DNA from 3 places in the Brachybacterium sp. GCM10030268 genome. Region 1 is predicted to be linked to each of the others. Evidence: predicted binding sites of a transcription regulator. Region 1 holds the regulator's gene; each other region holds the start of a gene.

Region 1 (6,225 bases):
CACCTGCTCGCCCACGCCGATGCGGGCCACCTTTGCCGCGTGCCGGCCCTCGTCGCCGTCGAGCGTGAGCGCCTCACCCGCGCGGGCGGCGGCAAGGGCATCATCGAGGACCAGGAAGCCGGGCGGGGTCGTCGGCATGGGCGCTCACCTCTCCCGTCGGCGCCGGCTCAGAACTCGCGCAGGCGGTCGCGGAGCTTGGCGAAGGGGCCGTGGCCGCGGCGGCGGGTGCTCTCGTCTCCCCGCATCGCGGCGAACTGCTCGAGCAGCTCCCGCTCCTCGTCGCTCAGCGAGGTCGGCACGGAGACGTCCAGGACGACGCGGATGTCGCCGCGGCGCTCACGGCGCAGCGGAGTCACCCCGAGGCCCTTGAGGGTGATCTCCTCGCCGGGCTGGGAGCCGGGCTTGACGTCGATCTCCTCGGTGCCGTCGAAGGTCTCCAGCGGGATCGTCGCGCCCAGGGCGGCAGAGGTCATGGGCACGGACATGGTCACCACGAGATCGTCGCCGTCGCGCTCGAACATCTCGTGCTCGTTGACCGCGAGCTCGACGAACAGGTCGCCGGCAGGACCGCCGGCCTCACCGGTCTCGCCCTCGCCGCGCAGCTGGATGCGGGTGCCGTTCTCGACGCCGGAGGGGATGCGCACGGTCACGCTGCGCTCAGCGGGCGTGCGTCCGTGGCCCGAGCAGGCGGTGCAGGGGGATTCGATGACGTCGCCGTGGCCCTCGCAGGTCGGGCACGGTGCCATGGTCACCATCTGGCCCAGCAGCGACTGGGCGACGCGCTGGACGTGGCCGCTGCCGTTGCAGGCGGTGCAGCGGGTGGGGCTGGTGCCGGGCTCGCAGCAGGAGCCGTCGCAGCGCTCACAGCGCACTGCGGTGCGGAAGGTGACCTCCTCCTCGGTGCCGAAGACGACGTCGCGCAGGTCGATCTTGACCCGGCGCAGGACATCGCCTCCGCGGCGCTGACGGGGCACCGGACCCTGGCCGCGGCCGCGCATGCCGGCGGCGCCGGCGAACATGTCGAAGATGTCGTTGAAGTCGAATCCGGCGCCACCGCCGCCGGGGAACCCGCCGCCCATACCCGGGCCGCCGCCCATGTCGTACTGGCGGCGCTTGTCGGGGTTCGAGAGCGTCTCGTAGGCCTGGGAGACCTTCTTGAACCGCTCGGAGGCCTCGGGATCGGGGTTCACGTCCGGGTGGAGGGTGCGGGCGAGCTTCCGGTACGCCTTCTTGATCTCCTCGGTGGAGGCGTCGCGGGAGACGCCGAGGAGCTCGTAGTAGTCATCGTTCACGGTGAAGGATCCTTACCGGGGAGTCGGGGCGTCCGGGGGTCGCGGCGTGCGGCGAGCGGGCGCGGGGCGGTGGTTGCTTGCGGTCGGGAACGCGGTGCGAGGCGTGCGCGCACGCGCGGGTCATTCGAGATAGCGGGAGACGTACCGGGCGATGGCCTGGACGGTGGAGATGCCGCTGACGTAGTCCATACGACTGGGGCCGAGGATCGCCAGGTGCGAGCCGGCACCGTACCCGGCGCCCACCACGGCCGCCTGCTGGAGGACCTGGTCCTCCAGCTCCGAGCCGATGCGCACCTCGACGGACCCCGGCGAGGCGTGCATCTCGGTGAACAGCCGCAGCAGCACCAGCTGCTCCTCGAGCACGTCCAGCAACGGCTCCACATCCCGCGCGAAGTCCTCGGCGGAGCGGGCGATGTTGGCGGTCCCGGCGAGCATGATGCGGTCCTCGGCGCGGGTGGCGGCGAGGGCCGACAGCGCCTCGGTCACCTCCGCGACGGAGGCCTTGTCCGCGTGCGGGGTGACCTCCAGCAGGTCTGCCACGGGCCGCTCGAGGTCGGTGACCTCGCGGCCGGCGATGTAGCGGTTCAGCTGGTCGCGCAGATCCACGTAGAACTCGGCAGGCCGGGCGGCCAGCACCGGGACGGTGCGCTGATCGACGCGGCCGGACTCGGTGATCAGCACGATCAGCAGCAGGGACTCGGCGACCTTGACCAGCTCGACATGACGGATCCGGGCCTGGCGGCGCGCCGGGTACTGGACCATCGCCACCTGCTGGGTGAGCTGAGCCATCAGCCGCACCGTGCGACCGAGCAGCTCCTCGACGTCACCGGCGTCCTCGAGCAGGGTCTGGATGGCCCGGCGCTCAGGGGCCGAGAGCGGTTTGACCGTCGCCACGTGGTCGACGAAGGCGCGGTAGCCCTTGTCCGTGGGAACCCGGCCGGCCGAGGTGTGGGGCTGATGGATCAGCCCCTCCTCCTCCAGCACCGACATGTCGTTGCGCACGGTGGCGGCGGAGACCTCGAGCTCGTGCCGCTCCAGGAGGGACTTGGAGCCCACGGGCTCACGCGTGGAGACGTAGTCCTCGACGATCGCGCCGAGGATCTGCAGCTTCCGGGCGTCCGTGTCCCTCACCTCCTGCTCTGCGTACGGACATCTCGATCTCGATGTCGGCTTCCGGCCGGTGCTCGAGCCGCTCGCGGGCCGACGGGCTCCTGGACGCCGACGGATCACCGGGAACGAGGCTGGCACCTACCGTTGCCGAGTGCCAATCCTACGCGTCCCCGGCGGGGCTCGCAGGGAGGTGTTCGCCACCGGTGTACGGTGTCGCGCGTGCCTGCAGCATCCGATCGCTTCCCTGACCGGTACGGCTCCGACGTGCTCTCCTCCGGTCCGCCCGCTCATCATCGCCGCCGCCCCGTGGCCCGTGAGGTCGCCGCGCAGCGCGACCTCGTCGTCGAGGAGGCCTCGACGGGCTTCACCGGGGCCATCACCCGCGTCGAGAAGATCGCCGGTGAGCTGATCGTCGAGCTGGAGGACGGCCGCGGCAAGCGCCGCACCTTCCCGCTGGGCCCCGGCTTCATGATCGACGGCAAGCCGGTCGTGCTCACCCGTCCCGCGCCGCGCAGCCAGGCCCCGGTGCGCAAGCGCTCCGCGAGCGGCTCGGTCTATGTCGAGGGGGCGAAGGCCCGCACCGCGCGTGCGTCGCGGATCTGGGTCGAGGGCACCCACGACGCCGAGCTGATCCAGAAGGTGTGGGGCCATGACCTGCGCATCGAGGGCATCGTCGTGGAGCAGCTCGAAGGCGCCGACAACCTCGTCGAGCGGGTCCAGGACTTCGGGCCGTCTGCCGGCCGCAGGCTCGGGATCCTCGTGGACCATCTGGTGCCCGGCTCCAAGGAATCGCGGATCGCCGCCGAGGTGATGAGGCTTCCCGGTGCGCGGGGCAACGTCTCCGTGCTCGGGCATCCCTACGTCGATGTGTGGCAGGCGGTGCGACCTGCTCGGGTGGGCCTGACGACGTGGCCCCACATCCCCAAGGGCACCGACATCAAGGTCGGCACGCTCGCCGCGCTCGGCTGGCCCCACGCGGACAAGGCAGACGTCGGCCAGGGCTGGCAGCGGATCCTGGCGACCGTGCGCTCGTATGCAGATGTCGAGCCCTCCCTGTCCGGACGCATCGAGGAGCTCATCGACTTCGTGACGGTCGACCCCAGCTGATTTAGCGGGGGAAATCCCCCACCGGACCCGGCGGTTCGCCCTGGAGACCTGGGCCACTGCGCTCGTTAGGCTGGTCGTGTCAGCCCGACGCCGGCCCGAGGGGCCGGCCCGTCCTCGAAGAGGGAATCATGAGCCAGACTCCGCATCCACACGATCCGTTCGGCACCGAGCCCGCCACTCCGGCACCCGGCTCCGATCCCGCTCCGGCCGACAGCAGCTCGCACGAGGAGACCGGTCAGTCCGTGCCCGGCGCGGGCCCTGCCGAGGCCTCGCAGTCCGCGGCCGCTGACGAGCCCGGCGCCGGGCAGACCGAGGCGTCGCCTCGCGGTCCCGCCGGCGACGACGAGGTGGGCAGCCCCACCTCGGATCCGGCCCTGCACCCGCACGACCCGTACGCGTACGACGCCGGCTCCCAGTCCGCGGCCACCTCGCCCGGCGGAACCGCCTCGGTGCCGCCCGCCCAGGACCCTTCGGCCTCCGGACCGGCAGGCGCACAGGATCCGTACGGGGTGCCCGCTTCACCCGCTGCCCAGGATCCGTACGAGGTCCCGCCGTCGGCTGATGGCCAGCCCCACTACGCCGCGCCGGCTTCCGGTGCCGGCGCCGGTGCCGGACAGGGTGGCTACCCCGGCGGTGCCCCCGGCCGCAGCGGCCCGCAGAACCCGTACGGCGCGCAGGGTCAGCCCGGCGGTCAGCACCAGTACGGTGCCCAGGGTCAGTACGGGCAGCAGAGCCACGGCGCTCAGGGCGGAGCGCCCGGAGCGGCCGACCTCAACACGCCGCCCCCGGGAATCAAGGGCGTGCACGACGGCCCGCTGAGCGGTCAGCCGATGCAGGATTCTGATGCCAGGACGTGGGCTCTCGTGGTCCACCTCGCCGCCCTGCTGCAGTTCGCGATCCCGTTCTTCGGTGGCCTTGTCGCGCAGATCGTCCTGTTCGTGATCTTCAAGGATCGGAACCGGTTCGTGCGCTACAACGGCGCCGAGGCGCTGAACGGCACGATCGCCGCCATGATCACGTCCTTCGTCCTGGGGATCGCCTTCGCGATCATCACGGTCATCACCCTGGGGATCGGGTCGTTCCTGTTCGGTCTGCTGTTCATCCCCCAGGTGGTCCAGGCGATCTTCGCCATCATCGGCGCGGTGAAGGCGTACCAGGGCGAATGGTGGAACTACCCGGTGAACCTGCGTCTGGTGAAGTGACGTCCCGGCCCGGTCCGCGGACCGGGCCGGCCGTGACCGTCAGCGGGACGTGGATCGCATCTGCCGCCCTATACACCGGGCACCCTCGATTCACGTCCCGTCGGTGGTCACCAGCTACGACGAACGCGGCGCACACAGCAGAACGAGCAGCATGACGTCACTCCAGGCGCTGGCATCACGGTGCTCGCGAAAGCGGCATCGCGTCGTTCCCGGCGCCGGCGCGCTGCAACCGTCGGCTCAGGACACGAGGTCGCGGATCACCGCGTCGGCGAGCAGACGACCCTGACGAGTCAGCACGGCACGTCCCTCGGTCAGCGCTTCGGGCTCGAGATGGCCCCGGTCGCGGTGGACGGCGAGCATCGCCCTGGTCTGCTCCGGAACGGCCTCCACGGCCAGCCCGTCGGCGATCCGCAGTTCGAGCATGATCCGCTCCACGGCGCGGTCCTCGTCGGGCACCTGCTCCGAGTCGGCGACCGGGAGGGAGCCCTCGGCCAGGGTGGCCGCGTACCGGCTGGGATGCTTGAGGTTCCAGGAGCGCAGCCCGTCGCGATGACGGTGCGCACCGGGGCCGATCCCCCACCAGTCCCCGCCCCGCCAATAGGCGAGGTTGTGCCGCGAGCGCTGCTCGGGGGTGCGCGCCCAGTTCGAGACCTCGTACCAGTCGAGCCCCGCCGCGACGGCGAGGTCGTCGACCAGCTCGTACTTGTCGGCCATGTCGTCGGGATCCGGGGCCTGGAGCTCGCCGCGGCGCAGTTGACGGGCCATCGCCGTATTGCCCTCGATGATCAGCGAGTACGCGGAGAGATGGTCGATGTCGCAGGCCAGGGCGGCCTTCACGGATGTCTCGACGTCGGCGAGGGTCTCCCCCGGTGTGCCGTAGATCAGATCCAGGCTGACGTCGAGCCCGGCTTCGCGGGCCCAGGCCACCGCCTGCGGGACGCGCTCGGGGTCATGCGTGCGGTTCAGGGTGGCCAGCACCGAGCGCACGGCGGACTGCATCCCGAAGGAGACGCGGGTGATGCCGCCCTCGGCGAGTCGGGCTAGGGACTCCCGGGTCACGGAGTCGGGGTTGGCCTCGGTGGTCACCTCGGCGTCCTCGGCCAGCGGGATGAGGCCGCGGAGGTGATCGAGCATCGCGACGAGATCGTCGGCCGGCAGCAGTGTCGGCGTGCCGCCGCCGAAGAACACCGTGGAGACCCTGTCGTAGGTGTACCCGGCGGCCGCGTCCTCGGCGAGGGTCAGATCCATCTCGGCCATGGCATTGGCGGGGTACTCCGCCTGCGAGCCGCCGCCGCCCAGCTCGGTCGCCGTGTACGTGTTGAAGTCGCAGTAGCCGCAGCGGACGGCGCAGAACGGCACATGGATGTAGACCGACAGCTCGCGCCCGGGGCGCGGTGAGGAGGTGGCAGTGCGCGCCGGGGCGGTGCGGGCCCCGGCCGTGGCGGCGCCGGTGTCCAGGACTGTCATGCCGGGGCCGGTGCCAGACGTTCCACCCGCCGCTGCAGCTCGCGGTG
Region 2 (6,225 bases), on a different contig from region 1:
CGGATGAGTGTCGCATCACCCCGGAAGAGCCTCGCGCGCCGGACCTCGCCCGGCCCGAGGATCGCTACGGCCGGGGGTCGCCCTCGCGCGGCGGCTCTTTGCCCCCGAGCACGCGGCGGACGCGGTCGAACTCCTCCTGGAACGCGGCCTCGTCATGCGCGTACTCGTCCTTCCACGGCATGCCGAGTCGATCGGCGAGCTCCCGGTGGGCAGCCGCTCTGCGCACGCGACGATTCTCCGCCACGAGCTCGGCGCGGGACGGGGCGGGGCGGAGTCCCGCGGCGGCCTGCAGCGCACGCAGCCCGTCGAAGGAGGCGCTGTCCCAGCCGATCTCGGGGACGATCCACTGGCGCACCGGAGTCTCGCCGTCGGCCGTCTCGCGGTCGCGGACGGCGCCCTGGGTTCGCACCGCGCCCTGGGCTCGTGCCGCACCCTGGGTGCGCACCGGGCCGCTCCCCCGCGTCCCGGCGCCCCTGATTCCGATCACGGCGATGCTGCCCCGCTCGGCCTCGCCGACGGCATGGTCGACGTCCCTCAGGTCGGCTCGATCGATGGTGCGCAGACCGCGGCGCAGAAGGAGGGTGCCCGCGCGCTCGTCCAGATGCACGACCCGGTGGGTCAGCAGCATCGGCACCAGCGCCCACAGCGCGAACAGCGCCCACAGCAGCACGGCGCCGAGCAGCAACTGGACCCACGCAGGTGCCAGGAGATCCGCCAGCGCCGAGTCATGACCATCGGTGAGCTGCGCGCGACGCCACTGCTGCAGCGCGGCCCCGGCGAACGGTGCCAGCAGCACGGAGACCAGCGGCAGCCCGATCAGCGCGCCCGGCACGTAGCGGGCACGCAGGCTGGGGCCGACGAGGACGGCACCGCCGCGGGTGCGCCGGGGGCTGGGGGGTTGCACCGCCCCAGCGTAGGCGGTGGCACGGCGAGTCGAGCTCACCCGGGACCGCCGAGCTCCTGCCGGCTCGTCCAGCTCCGGTCCTCGCCCGTGACCGGGTCGGTGAAGGCCAGCGTGCGGGCGAGCAGCTGCAGCGGCTGCCGGGTCGGCTCCTCGACATGGTGATTCCGCGCCGGAGCGTCCCCGCCGTCGGGGTTCGTGCTGTAGAGGGTGTCGCCGAGGATCGGGGCGCCGCGCGCGGCGAGCTGGGCCCGCAGCTGGTGGGTGCGCCCGGTGCGCGGCCGGAGTCGCAGCAGGAGGACGTCGTCGGGTTCGACGGCGATGACCTCGAGCTCGGTCTCCGCGTTCGGCACCCCGTCGACCGTCCGGGCGCGCAGCTCTCCCCGCGGCTTCTCCAGCCGGTCGCGGAGGATCGCTCGATGCCCCGGGCGGGCGGCACCCTCACCGGCCGGACCAGCCGGACCAGCCGGACCAGCCGGACCAGCCGGACCGGTCAGCTCAGCGATTCGCTCGCCGGGCGGGCCCGAGCGGGAGATGCGCACGCGCGCCAGGTATTCCTTGTCCGCCTCGCCGCGTGCGAACAGCTGCTGGTACGCGGACCGCTCCTCGGGCCGGATCCCGAAGGCAAGGACCCCGGCCGTGGGCCGGTCCAGGCGGTGCAGCGGCGTCAGCGTGGTCAGCCCGGTGAGACGGCGCAGCCGCACGAGCGCGCTGGCGAGGATGTGGGTGCCCCGCGGCATGGTCGCCATACCGTGGGGCTTGTCCAGCACCAGTAGATGTTCGTCGCGATGGAGGATGTCGAGTTCGATCTCGGGCACGTCCTCGGTGCGCAGCTCACGGTGGAACCACAGCTCGTCCCCGGGGCCGACAAGATCCGCGGCGACCCAGGGACGTCCGTCGGCGTCGACGATGTCGCCCCGTGCGAATCGCTCCGCCAGAGGCGTCGCCTCCTCATCGGTCAGTGCCGGGTACCGCTCCCGCAGGGCCTCCAGCGCGGGAGTCTCGACCGCATCCCGCGGTACCTGCCACCGCACGGCGTCCAGTCCGTCCCGCTGAGGCAGGGGCGCCGGCCTGGCACGGGCGCGTCGCCGAGCGGCGCGCCCCGGCTGGTCTGGCCGGTGCAGCAGCTGCCGACCCCGGCCGCCGTCGTCTCGTCCCGTCACGTCGGCCCTCGCACCGTCGGCGGCCGACCCGCCGCTCACAGTCCCCACACGGCGAAGGTCAGCACGTTGTGGAAGACGTAGATGAGCATCAGCAGAACCAGGATCAGGTTGGGGTGACGGTCGCTGAATCGCATGGCCTGCGGCACCTGCCGGCGCAGCTCAGCGGTGGTGATCGCCTCGATGTGGTCGACGTGGGCGCCCGCCTCCTGGGCGCGGCGCAGCGTCATCTCCTGGGCTCGGGGGCCGAAGAAGCGGCTGGAGACGGCGAGGATCCGCCGGCCCTCGGGGTCCAGGACGTACACGCCGTCGTAGGCGGTCTCGGAGGCGTCCAGCATCTCGGTGGGCCCGAGTCCGCGCTCGATGTCGCGCACCGCGATCACCTGGCCCACCTCGTCCCACCGGGCCTGCCGGGTGCGGCGACCCAGGCCGCGCAGCTGGAACCCCTCGGCATCGATCTGCAGCCAGGCGGTCAGCACGCGCAGGCAGCCGACGGCCGCCGTGGCCGCGATCAGCACCCACAGCAGCAAGGGCGCGGTGAACACCGGATCGCGCATCATCTGGGGGTCGTTCCACAGCCGCTGGCCGACGAAGCTGATGATCACGAGGAACTCGAGGACCACGACGAACACGAAGCCCGCCACCAGCGTGCCGATCACGACGGCGGCCGGAGGCCCGTAGGTGCGGGTCGGGCGGTCGTCGTCCGTCGCCCGCGCGACGTCCTCGGAGCTGCGGGTCATCACTTCTCCTCCGGGGGCGGGTCGTCTGTGGCTCGCTCATCTTAGGCCTGCCGGAGCCGCTTCGGAGCACGTATCGGTGCTGGTCCGGCCTGCTGATCCGGACCCGTTGGGTCGAGGATGCTGCCCGGGGGACGAGAACGGGCGGGCAGCCCGGGGTGTCCCCGTTCTGCCCGCCCGTCGGCCGAGTGGATGACCGTCAGGTCAGTCCTGGATCACTCGTCCTCGTCGTCCTGCTTCTCGATGACGAGCGTCTCGGTGGTCAGGACCATGCCCGCGATGGACGCCGCGTTGCGTAGCGCCGAGCGGGTGACCTTGACCGGGTCGATGATGCCCGCGGCCACGAGGTCGACGTACTCGCCGGTCGCGGCGTTCAGGCCGTGTCCGACCTGAGCCTCCTTGACCCGCTCGACGACGACGTAGCCCTCGAAGCCGGCGTTCTCGGCGATCCAGCGCAGCGGCTCGACCACCGCGCGGGTGACGGCGCGCGCGCCGACAGCCTCGTCGCCGGTCAGGCCGAGGTCGCTCTCGAGAGCCGCGGCGGCCTGGACGATGGCGCTGCCGCCACCGGCCACGATGCCCTGCTCGATGGCCGCACGCGTCGCGGAGACCGCGTCCTCGATGCGCATCTTCTTCTCCTTGAGCTCGACCTCGGTGTGAGCGCCGACCTTGATCACGGACACGCCACCGGCGAGCTTCGCGAGGCGCTCCTGGAGCTTCTCGCGATCCCAGTCGGAGTCGGTGTTCTCGATCTCGGAGCGAATCTGCCCGACACGATCGGCCACGGCCTGCTCGTCACCGGCGCCGCCCACGATCGTGGTGGAGTCCTTGGTGACGACCACGCGACCGGCCTGACCGAGCACCTCGGTGCCGACGGTCTTGAGGTCCAGGCCGAGGTCGGAGGTGACCACCTGGGCGCCGGTGAGCACCGCGATGTCCTGCAGCATCGCCTTGCGGCGATCGCCGAACGCGGGAGCCTTGACGGCCGCACCCTTGAAGGTGCCGCGGATCTTGTTGACGACCAGCGTGGACAGGGCCTCGCCGTCGACGTCCTCCGCGATGATGAACAGCGGCTTGCCGCCCTCGACGATCTTCTCCAGCAGCGGCAGCAGATCCGCCACCGCCGAGATCTTGCTCTGGACGAGCAGGACGTGGGCATCCTCGAGGACGGTCTCCTGGCGATCCGCGTCGGTGACGAAGTGCGGGGAGATGTAGCCCTTGTCGAACTGCATGCCCTCGGTGAAGTCCAGCTCCATCGCGGTGGTCGAGGACTCCTCGACCGTGATGACGCCGTCCTTGCCGACCTTGTCGAACGCCTCGGCGAGCAGCTCGCCGATCTCGCGGTCCTGGCTGGAGACCGAGGCGACGTTCGCGATCTGCTCCTTGCCCTCGACCTCGATGGCGATGTCGCCGAGCTTCTCGGAGAGCGCCTCGGCGGCCTTCTCGATGCCGCGCTTCAGGGCGGCCGGAGCCGCGCCGGAGGCGACGTTGCGCAGGCCCTCGTGCACGAGCGCCTGGGCCAGGACCGTGGCGGTGGTGGTGCCGTCACCGGCCACGTCGTTGGTCTTGGTCGCGACCTCCTTGGTGAGCTGAGCGCCGAGGTTCTCGTAGGGATCCTCGAGCTCGATCTCACGGGCGATGGTCACGCCGTCATTGGTGATGGTGGGCGCGCCCCACTTCTTGTCCAGAACCACGTTGCGGCCCTTGGGGCCGAGCGTGACCTTGACGGTGTTGGCGAGCTTGTCGACACCGCGCTCGAGGGCGCGACGCGCTTCCTCGTCGTAGATGATCTCTTTTGCCATGAGTTTCCAGGCCTCAGTTCACTCAGTTGTCGATGATGGCGAGGATGTCACGGGCGCCGAGGACCAGGTACTCCTCGTTGCCGTACTTCAGCTCCGTGCCGCCGTACTTCGAGAAGACGACCTTGTCGCCCTCCTTGACGTCCATGGGCACGCGCTCGCCCTTGTCGTTGAAACGACCGGCGCCGACGGCGACGACCTCGCCCTCCTGGGGCTTCTCCTTCGCGGTGTCCGGAATGACCAGACCGGAAGCGGTGGTCTGCTCGGCTTCGAGCGGCTTGACGACGACGCGATCCTCGAGGGGCTTGATGGAGACCGACATGGCGGCTCACTCCTTCATGAAGAGATGACTCTGTGAGTTCGGGGTTCCAGGGACCTCGATCCCGGTCGTCGTCGCGGTGCCGACCGGGGAAGATTCCTGACTGACAGTCTCTGGCACTCTCGGCCTTCGACTGCCAACGACGCCAACTCTAGGACCGAGCTGGCACTCGTGCAAGGCGAGTGCTAAACCGGGGCCGTCCCGGGCACGGCGGGTGCCTCGCCGACGGGTTCTCCGGGGCGACACCGGAGGGGCCTCGCGGACGGGCTCACCGGCCGGCGGCCTCCAGGATCGCCGCGACCTGTTCCGGCCCCATGTCGTAGACCGGCACGCTCATGTCGGCCAGCGTGTCTCCGGCATTGGGGAACACGGAGGTGACCACCCGCGGCGCGTCCGTCGGGGCCTCCCCCAGCTCGACGATGCTCATCCCCGACTGCGCCAGCGACTGCTCGTGATCCCCGGCGGTGACCGGGTCGACCACGTTGGTGATGCCCGGGACCACGTGCACGGGGATCCCCGCGATCGCAGCGGTCATCTCGTGGTGGTAGTGGCCCGAGAGCACGATCCGCACGTCGGAGCCCGCCAGCACGCTCGCCAGCTGGTCGAGGCCGTCGAGGTCCAGGCCCAGCAGCAGCGTGGTGGCGGCGACCAGCGGCGGATGGTGGATCGCGAGCACGGTGCCGCCCTGCGCGGGCTCGGCGAGGACGCCGCGCAGCCACTGGAGCTGCTCGTCCTCCAGATGCCCGTACCCCGCGCCGGGGATGCTGGAATCCAGCACCACGATGCGGGCCCCGTTCTCCGGGCGGACGACGCGATCCTGGCTGGTCGCGCCCCGGTCACCAGGGGCGATGGTCTCGCCGTACGCGACGGAGACGTCGTGGTTGCCCATGGCCACGACGAGGGGAGCGCCCAGGGCGGCGGCGAAGGGATCGAGGATCTCGTGCAGCAGTCGGTAGCTGGCCGGGGTGCCGTCCTCGGAGGCGTCTCCGGTGTGGACGACTGCGTCGATGCCGGTCAGCCCCTGGCAGCGGGAGAGCAGTCCGTGCAGGGCGGCGGTGGTGTCGATGCGGTCGTAGTGGCGAGCGGCCGGGTCGCCGTAGAGGTGGGTGTCGCTGAGGTGGAGGATGCGCATGGAGGCACGGTAGCCACCGCGGGTGACGGGCAGGTGAAGAGGGGCGGACGGAGCGGCCGGTCGGGCGGGGCGACCTCAGGTGCGGGCGAATTGGAGCCACCATGTGCACCGATAGCGCTATATAGGGGCCAGCTGTGCACATGCTGGCTCCAATCCTGAGCCGGCCCGGCCCGCCTG
Region 3 (6,225 bases), on a different contig from region 1:
CCACCGCACGAAGTGCAGCATCGACCCGGAGTGGGCCATCTCCGCCTCCACGTTGGTGGTGGCGTAGTGGTAGACCAGCGACTGGATCACCGGGAGGTAGAGCTTGCCGGGGTCGGTGATCTCGCTGAACCCGGCGTTGCGGTCCGGGGTCCATTGCATCGGCGTGCGCACCGCGTCACGATCATCGAGCCAGATGTTGTCGCCCATGGCGATCTCATCGCCGTAGTAGAGGAACGGTGAACCGGGGAGCGACAGCAGCATCGCGTGGATCAGCTCCAGCTCGGAGCGGGAGTTGTCCAGCAGCGGAGCCAGCCGCCGGCGGATGCCGACGTTCGCGCGCATCCGTGAGTCGGGGGCGTACCAGCCGAGCATCGCCGAGCGCTCCTCACCGGAGACCATCTCCAGCGTCAGCTCGTCGTGGTTGCGCAGGAACGTGCCCCACTGGGCACCCGAGGGGATGTCCGGGGTGTCGGCCATGATCTCCACGATCTGACGGGCGTTGCCCTCGCGCAGGGCGTAGAACAGTCGTGGCATCACGGGGAAGTGGAAGCACATGTGGCACTCGGGCCGCTCCTCGGTCCCGAAGTAGGCGACCACGTCGCGCGGCCACTGGTTCGCCTCGGCGATGATCACCTTGCCGGGCCAGCGGGCATCGACGAAGGCCCGCAGCTCGGCGAGGAACTCGTGGGTGGCGGGGAGGTTCTCGCCGTCGGTGCCCTCCTCTTCGTAGAGATAGGGCACGGCGTCGGCCCGGAATCCGTCCACGCCCTTGTCCAGCCAGAACTTCACCACGTCGAACATGGCCTCGCGGACCTTGGGGTTCTCGAAGTTCAGGTCGGGCTGGTGGGAGAAGAAGCGGTGCCAGTAGAACTGGCGGCGCACCGGGTCGAACGCCCAGTTGGACTCCTCGGTGTCCACGAAGATGATGCGGGCCTCGGAGTACTTCTCGTCGGTGTCGGACCACACGTAGAAGTCGCCGTAGGGCCCCTCGGGATCCGACCGGGACTCGAGGAACCATGGATGCTTGTCCGAGGTGTGGTTCATCGGCAGATCGATGATCACGCGGATCCCGCGCTGGTGGGCCTCGGAGACCAGGCGTTCGAAGTCGGTGATCGAGCCGAACTCGGGCAGGACGGCCTCGTAGTCGGAGATGTCGTAGCCGCCGTCGCGCAGCGGGGACGCGAAGAAGGGCGGCAGCCACAGGCAGTCGATGCCCAGCCACTGCAGATAGTCGAGCCTCTCGATGAGGCCGGTGAAGTCACCGCTGCCGTCACCGTTGCCGTCGGCGAAGCCGCGCACGAGCACCTCGTAGAACACGGCCTTGCGGTACCAGTGGGGGTCGTAGTCGACCCCGGGTCCCTGAGGGGAGAACTGGGCGGCATTGAGGGGCATCGTTCCTCCGCGGCGGTAGGGCGGGCTGTCGCTCGACGTGCCACCACACTAGTGCGCTCCGTACCATGGTCCCGAACCCGCGGGCGGTGCCGTCGGCGGGTGTCGATCTCGGGGGCAGGAGGGACCATGGGGCAGCCACCCCACACAGGGCACGGGGGAGTGCCGACGGGCGGGCAGATGCCGCCGCCGGAGGCCGCGGGGCCGCAGCAGGGCCGGCGGACGGGGACGTGGGTCATGCTCGGCTGCGCCGGGCTGGTGATCGTGCTGCTGCTGCTCGCCGTGACCGGCGGAGTCATCTATCTCGCCACGCAGAGACGCGACCACGGATCGGGCACGGAGACCACTGCGGCCCAGGCCCAGCGCCTCGAGGAGGAGACCTTCAGCCTCGAGTACCCGGCGGGGTGGGTCGCGGGCGAGGTCACCTCGGAGGAGGCGGAGACCGGGCTGCTCATCCAGCTGCGCGACGAGGAGATCGACGAGGAGGACTACGAGGCCTACGCCGGCAACTCTCTGGACGTCTACCTCTTCTCGAGCGACCTCCACGCCCAGGCGGAGTGCCAGCAGCAGTCCGCGTTCCTCGGTTTCAGCTGGGACGAGACCGGCGACGCCACTGAGATCGATCCCGTCGAGCTCGATGGTCAGGAGCTCGTGGCCTATCGCGCCACCGGGACGCATGACGACCAGGACGTGGTCTCGGAGACCTACTGCGCCGATGTCGGCGACCAGGTGATGCAGATCGTCGTGGAGACCTACGGCAGCACGGAGATCTCCCCGGAGCTCCGGCAGATCCTGGAGAGCTGGACCTGGGCGTAGGGACACCGTCCGCAGGCCGCCCCGGCCCGGTCCACGTCTCGGGACGCACTGCGCCGACCCCGGGATGCGACAGACCCGGGGTCAGTCCGGCTGCTCCACGCGCCAGTCGATCGGTGCGGCGCCCTGCTGCTCCAGCAGCGCGTTCGCCCGCGAGAACGGCTTGGACCCGAAGAAGCCGCGGGAGGCCGACAGCGGACTGGGATGGGCGCTGGCGATGTGCGGCACGCCCCCGAGCATCGGGATCAGCGACTGGGCGTCGCGGCCCCAGAGGATCGCCACCAGCGGACCGCCGCGTGCCACCAGGGCGCGGATCGCGAGCTCGGTGACCTCCTCCCACCCGCGCCGACGGTGGGAGGCGGGGCTGCCGGGTGCCACTGTCAGCACCCGGTTCAGCAGGAGCACCCCCTGGTCCTGCCAGGCGGTCAGGTCCCCGTGCACGGCGCGGGGAATCCCCAGGTCGTCCTCGAGCTCGGCGTAGATGTTGGCGAGCGACCGGGGCAGCGGACGCACATCGCGCTCGACGGCGAAGGACAGGCCGATCGGATGTCCCGGCGTCGGATAGGGATCCTGGCCGACGATCAGCACCCGCACGTCGGCCATCGGGCGGGTGAAGGCGCGCAGCACCCGGTCGCCGGAGGGAAGGTATCCCCGGCCGGCGTCCACCTCGGTGCGCAGGAACTCGCCCAGGGCATGGATCCGGTCCTCCACCGGGGACAGTTCGCGGGCCCAATCGGCACTGATGATCTCGGTGAGCGGCTGCGGCATGTGACCAGTCTTCCATCCTCGCCAGGGGTGCGGCGCGCCGCCGATGACCGGCGCCTCGGGAGCCGTACTGTCGGTCCATGCCTTCCGACCACGACGCCTCTGCGGAGCCCGACGCGGCCCGTCAGGGCTCGCAGGACGCCCCGCCGACCGCCTCCTCGGAGCTGTCGGATCTGGATCAGCGCATCCTCGCCCTGGAATCGCGGACGTTCCGCTACGTCGGCTCCAAGGAGCGCGCGATCCGCGAGGAGATCGGGATCTCCAAGGTCGGCTACTACGTGAGGCTGAACACGCTGCTCGACGAGCCGGCGGCGCTGAGGGCGGCCCCGGCACTGGTGAACCGGCTGCGCTCGCAGCGCACCTCCGAGCACGGCGCCGTCCCTGCGCGCGGCGCCGATCGCGTGGCCTGAGCGAGGACCGACCCGGGCCGAGGCGGGTCCGTGCCGAGCCGACGTGCGGGGCGTGTGCTCCGACAACCTGCCGCCCGGAGCAGGTTTAATGGGGCCGTGGCTGATTCCCAGTATCCCTACCCGCCGGACCGTTTCGACGAGGAGGCGGACAGCGCCTCCTTCCACGGCGCCCACCGCGCCGAGGAGCCGTTCTGGCGCCAGAACCTGCTCTACATCATCATCATCGGCGCTGCCGTGGTGATGCTGGTCGTGCTGCTCTTCCTCATCGGCGGCATGGGCGGCAACGGGGACGAGCGGGCCGAGGACCCCACCACACCCGCCGCGAGCGAGTCCAGCGAGGAGGCCCCCGCCGACGGCGAGGAGGCGACCACCGAGGAGGAGCCGGCCCCGGAGCCGGATCTGTCCACTCCCGTGCTGGTCGTCAATGCCGGCGGCATCAACGGGCTGGCCGGAACCTGGGAGGAGACCCTCGAGGGCGAGGGATGGACGGAGGTCGGCGTCGCCACCGCGGACAACACGCAGGAGGAGCCCGTTGTGTTCTACCGCGACGAGGCCGACGCCGAGAGCGCGCAGGCGCTCGCCCAGCAGGTCGGTGCCGGTGAGGCCCGTCAGAGCGATGAGTACGACGCACGCATCACCTTCGTGGCTGTCGACGAGCCCGGCGCGGACGCCGAGGGCGAGGACGGCGGCGGCGAGGACGGCGGCGAGGGCTGAATCCCGCAGGCCGAAGGCCTCTCACGCATGCAGTGCGCGCGTCGACCCCCGATCCGGGAGGGCGGCGCGCGTTCTGCATTGTCGGGCGAATGGACTTCCCGGAGGTTCCGCTGCCAGAAGAAGCCGCCCAGGGTTAGCACTCTCCGGGTCGGAGTGCTTATGATGATCTGGCACTCGATGATCGAGAGTGACAGCGCCGATCGGCGAGGCCGCCCTCGAGAGTCGTGAGCCTGTCCGGGGAGCAGTCCGCTGCTTCGCCGGCCACCAACATTCCGGCCCCGTGAGGGATCCGGCGCCGTGGGACATGAACACGGCGTGGGGTGCCGTCCGTCGCGGGCACGAGGGTCGGGTGGACACCACACCACACGGGAGAGATTCCACAATGGCCAAGCTCATCTCTTACGACGAGGAGGCCCGGCGCGGCCTCGAGCGGGGTATGAACCAGCTCGCCGACGCCGTCCGAGTCACCCTCGGCCCCAAGGGCCGCAACGTCGTGCTCGAGAAGTCCTGGGGCGCCCCCACCATCACCAACGACGGCGTGTCGATCGCCAAGGAGATCGAACTCGACGATCCCTACGAGAAGATCGGCGCCGAGCTCGTCAAGGAAGTCGCCAAGAAGACCGACGACATCGCCGGTGACGGCACCACCACCGCCACCGTCCTCGCCCAGGCCCTGGTCAAGGAGGGCCTGCGCAACGTCGCCGCCGGCGCCAGCCCGATGGCGCTCAAGCGCGGCATCGAGAAGGCCGTCGCCGCGGTCTCCGAGACCCTCCTGTCCCAGGCCCACGAGGTCGAGACCAAGGAGCAGATCGCCAACACCGCCGCCATCTCGGCGGCCGACCCGGCCATCGGCGAGCTCATCGCCGAAGCCCTCGACAAGGTCGGCAAGGAAGGCGTGATCACGGTCGAGGAGTCCAACACCATGGGCCTCGAGCTGGAGCTCACCGAGGGCATGCGGTTCGACAAGGGCTTCATCTCGCCCTACTTCGTCACCGACTCCGATCGCCAGGAGACGGTCCTGGAGGATCCCTACATCCTGCTGCTCAGCTCGAAGGTCTCCTCGGTCAAGGACCTGCTGCCGCTGCTGGAGAAGGTCATCCAGTCCAACAAGCCGCTGGCGATCATCTCCGAGGACGTCGAGGGTGAGGCCCTCGCGGTGCTCGTGGTCAACAAGCTGCGCGGCTCCTTCAAGTCCGTGGCCGTCAAGGCTCCCGGCTTCGGCGACCGCCGCAAGGCGATGCTCGAGGACATGGCGATCCTCACCGGCGGCACGGTCATCTCCGAGGAGGTCGGCCTCAAGCTGGAGACCGCCGAGCTGGACCTGCTGGGCCAGGCTCGCAAGATCGTCGTGACCAAGGACGAGACCACGATCGTCGAGGGCTCCGGCGACGCCGAGCGCATCGCCGGCCGCGTCTCCCAGATCCGCACCGAGATCGAGAACTCGGATTCGGACTACGACCGCGAGAAGCTCCAGGAGCGCCTGGCGAAGCTGGCCGGCGGCGTGGCCGTCATCCGGGCCGGCGCGGCCACCGAGGTCGAGCTCAAGGAGCGCAAGCACCGCATCGAGGATGCTGTGCGCAACGCGAAGGCCGCTGTCGACGAGGGCATCGTCGCCGGTGGTGGCGTGGCGCTGCTGCAGGCCGGCAAGGACACCTTCGACAAGCTGGAGCTCACCGGCGAGGAGGCGACCGGCGCGAACATCGTCAAGGTCGCCGTCGAGGCCCCGCTCAAGCAGATCGCCGTCAACGGCGGTCTCGAGGGCGGCGTCGTGGCCGAGAAGGTCAAGAACCTGCCCGTCGGCCACGGCCTCAACGCCGCCACCGGCGAGTACGAGGACCTGGTCGCGGCCGGCATCATCGACCCGGTCAAGGTCACCCGCTCCGCGCTGCAGAACGCCGCGTCCATCGCGGGCCTGTTCCTGACCACCGAGGCCGTCGTGGCCGACAAGCCGGAGCCCAAGGCGCCGGCCGGCGGTGGCGGCGACGACATGGGTGGCATGGGCGGTATGGGAGGCATGGGCGGCATGATGTGATCTCCTGATCACCTGCCGCACGGCTCATCCCGTGTCGCTCGTCCCGTGCGAGTGCAGGGCCCCGATCCTCCTGAGGGAGGGTCGGGGCCCTTCGCATGCTCC

Evidence for each region. The regulator HrcA, encoded in region 1, represses chaperone genes, less so after heat shock. The targets are predictions, from matches to a motif close to TTNGCACTCGNNNNNNNCGAGTGCNAA.
Region 2: a site for HrcA is predicted at 5,079-5,105, ahead of groES (co-chaperone GroES). Genes of this name have one in related genera too.
Region 3: a site for HrcA is predicted at 4,259-4,285, ahead of groL (chaperonin GroEL). Genes of this name have one in related genera too.

The regions. Positions count from the first base shown of each region.
Region 1 is NZ_JBHTCW010000002.1:409,992-416,216, forward strand. It holds gene ACFQRD_RS04875 (16S rRNA (uracil(1498)-N(3))-methyltransferase) at 1-138, opposite strand, end outside; gene dnaJ (molecular chaperone DnaJ) at 168-1,292, opposite strand; gene hrcA (heat-inducible transcriptional repressor HrcA) at 1,413-2,423, opposite strand; gene ACFQRD_RS04890 (DUF3097 domain-containing protein) at 2,613-3,509, shown strand; gene ACFQRD_RS04895 (DUF4870 domain-containing protein) at 3,638-4,711, shown strand; gene hemW (radical SAM family heme chaperone HemW) at 4,949-6,178, opposite strand; gene ACFQRD_RS04905 (MOSC domain-containing protein) at 6,175-6,225, opposite strand, start outside.
Region 2 is NZ_JBHTCW010000001.1:491,035-497,259, forward strand. It holds gene ACFQRD_RS02250 (hypothetical protein) at 65-904, opposite strand; gene ACFQRD_RS02255 (pseudouridine synthase) at 940-1,935, opposite strand; gene ACFQRD_RS02260 (hypothetical protein) at 2,100-2,801, opposite strand; gene groL (chaperonin GroEL) at 3,014-4,600, opposite strand; gene groES (co-chaperone GroES) at 4,623-4,919, opposite strand; gene ACFQRD_RS02275 (metallophosphoesterase family protein) at 5,185-6,048, opposite strand.
Region 3 is NZ_JBHTCW010000001.1:578,338-584,562, reverse strand. It holds gene treS (maltose alpha-D-glucosyltransferase) at 1-1,392, opposite strand, end outside; gene ACFQRD_RS02675 (hypothetical protein) at 1,519-2,205, shown strand; gene ACFQRD_RS02670 (uracil-DNA glycosylase) at 2,287-2,970, opposite strand; gene ACFQRD_RS02665 (DUF3263 domain-containing protein) at 3,048-3,377, shown strand; gene ACFQRD_RS02660 (LytR C-terminal domain-containing protein) at 3,474-4,091, shown strand; gene groL (chaperonin GroEL) at 4,474-6,123, shown strand.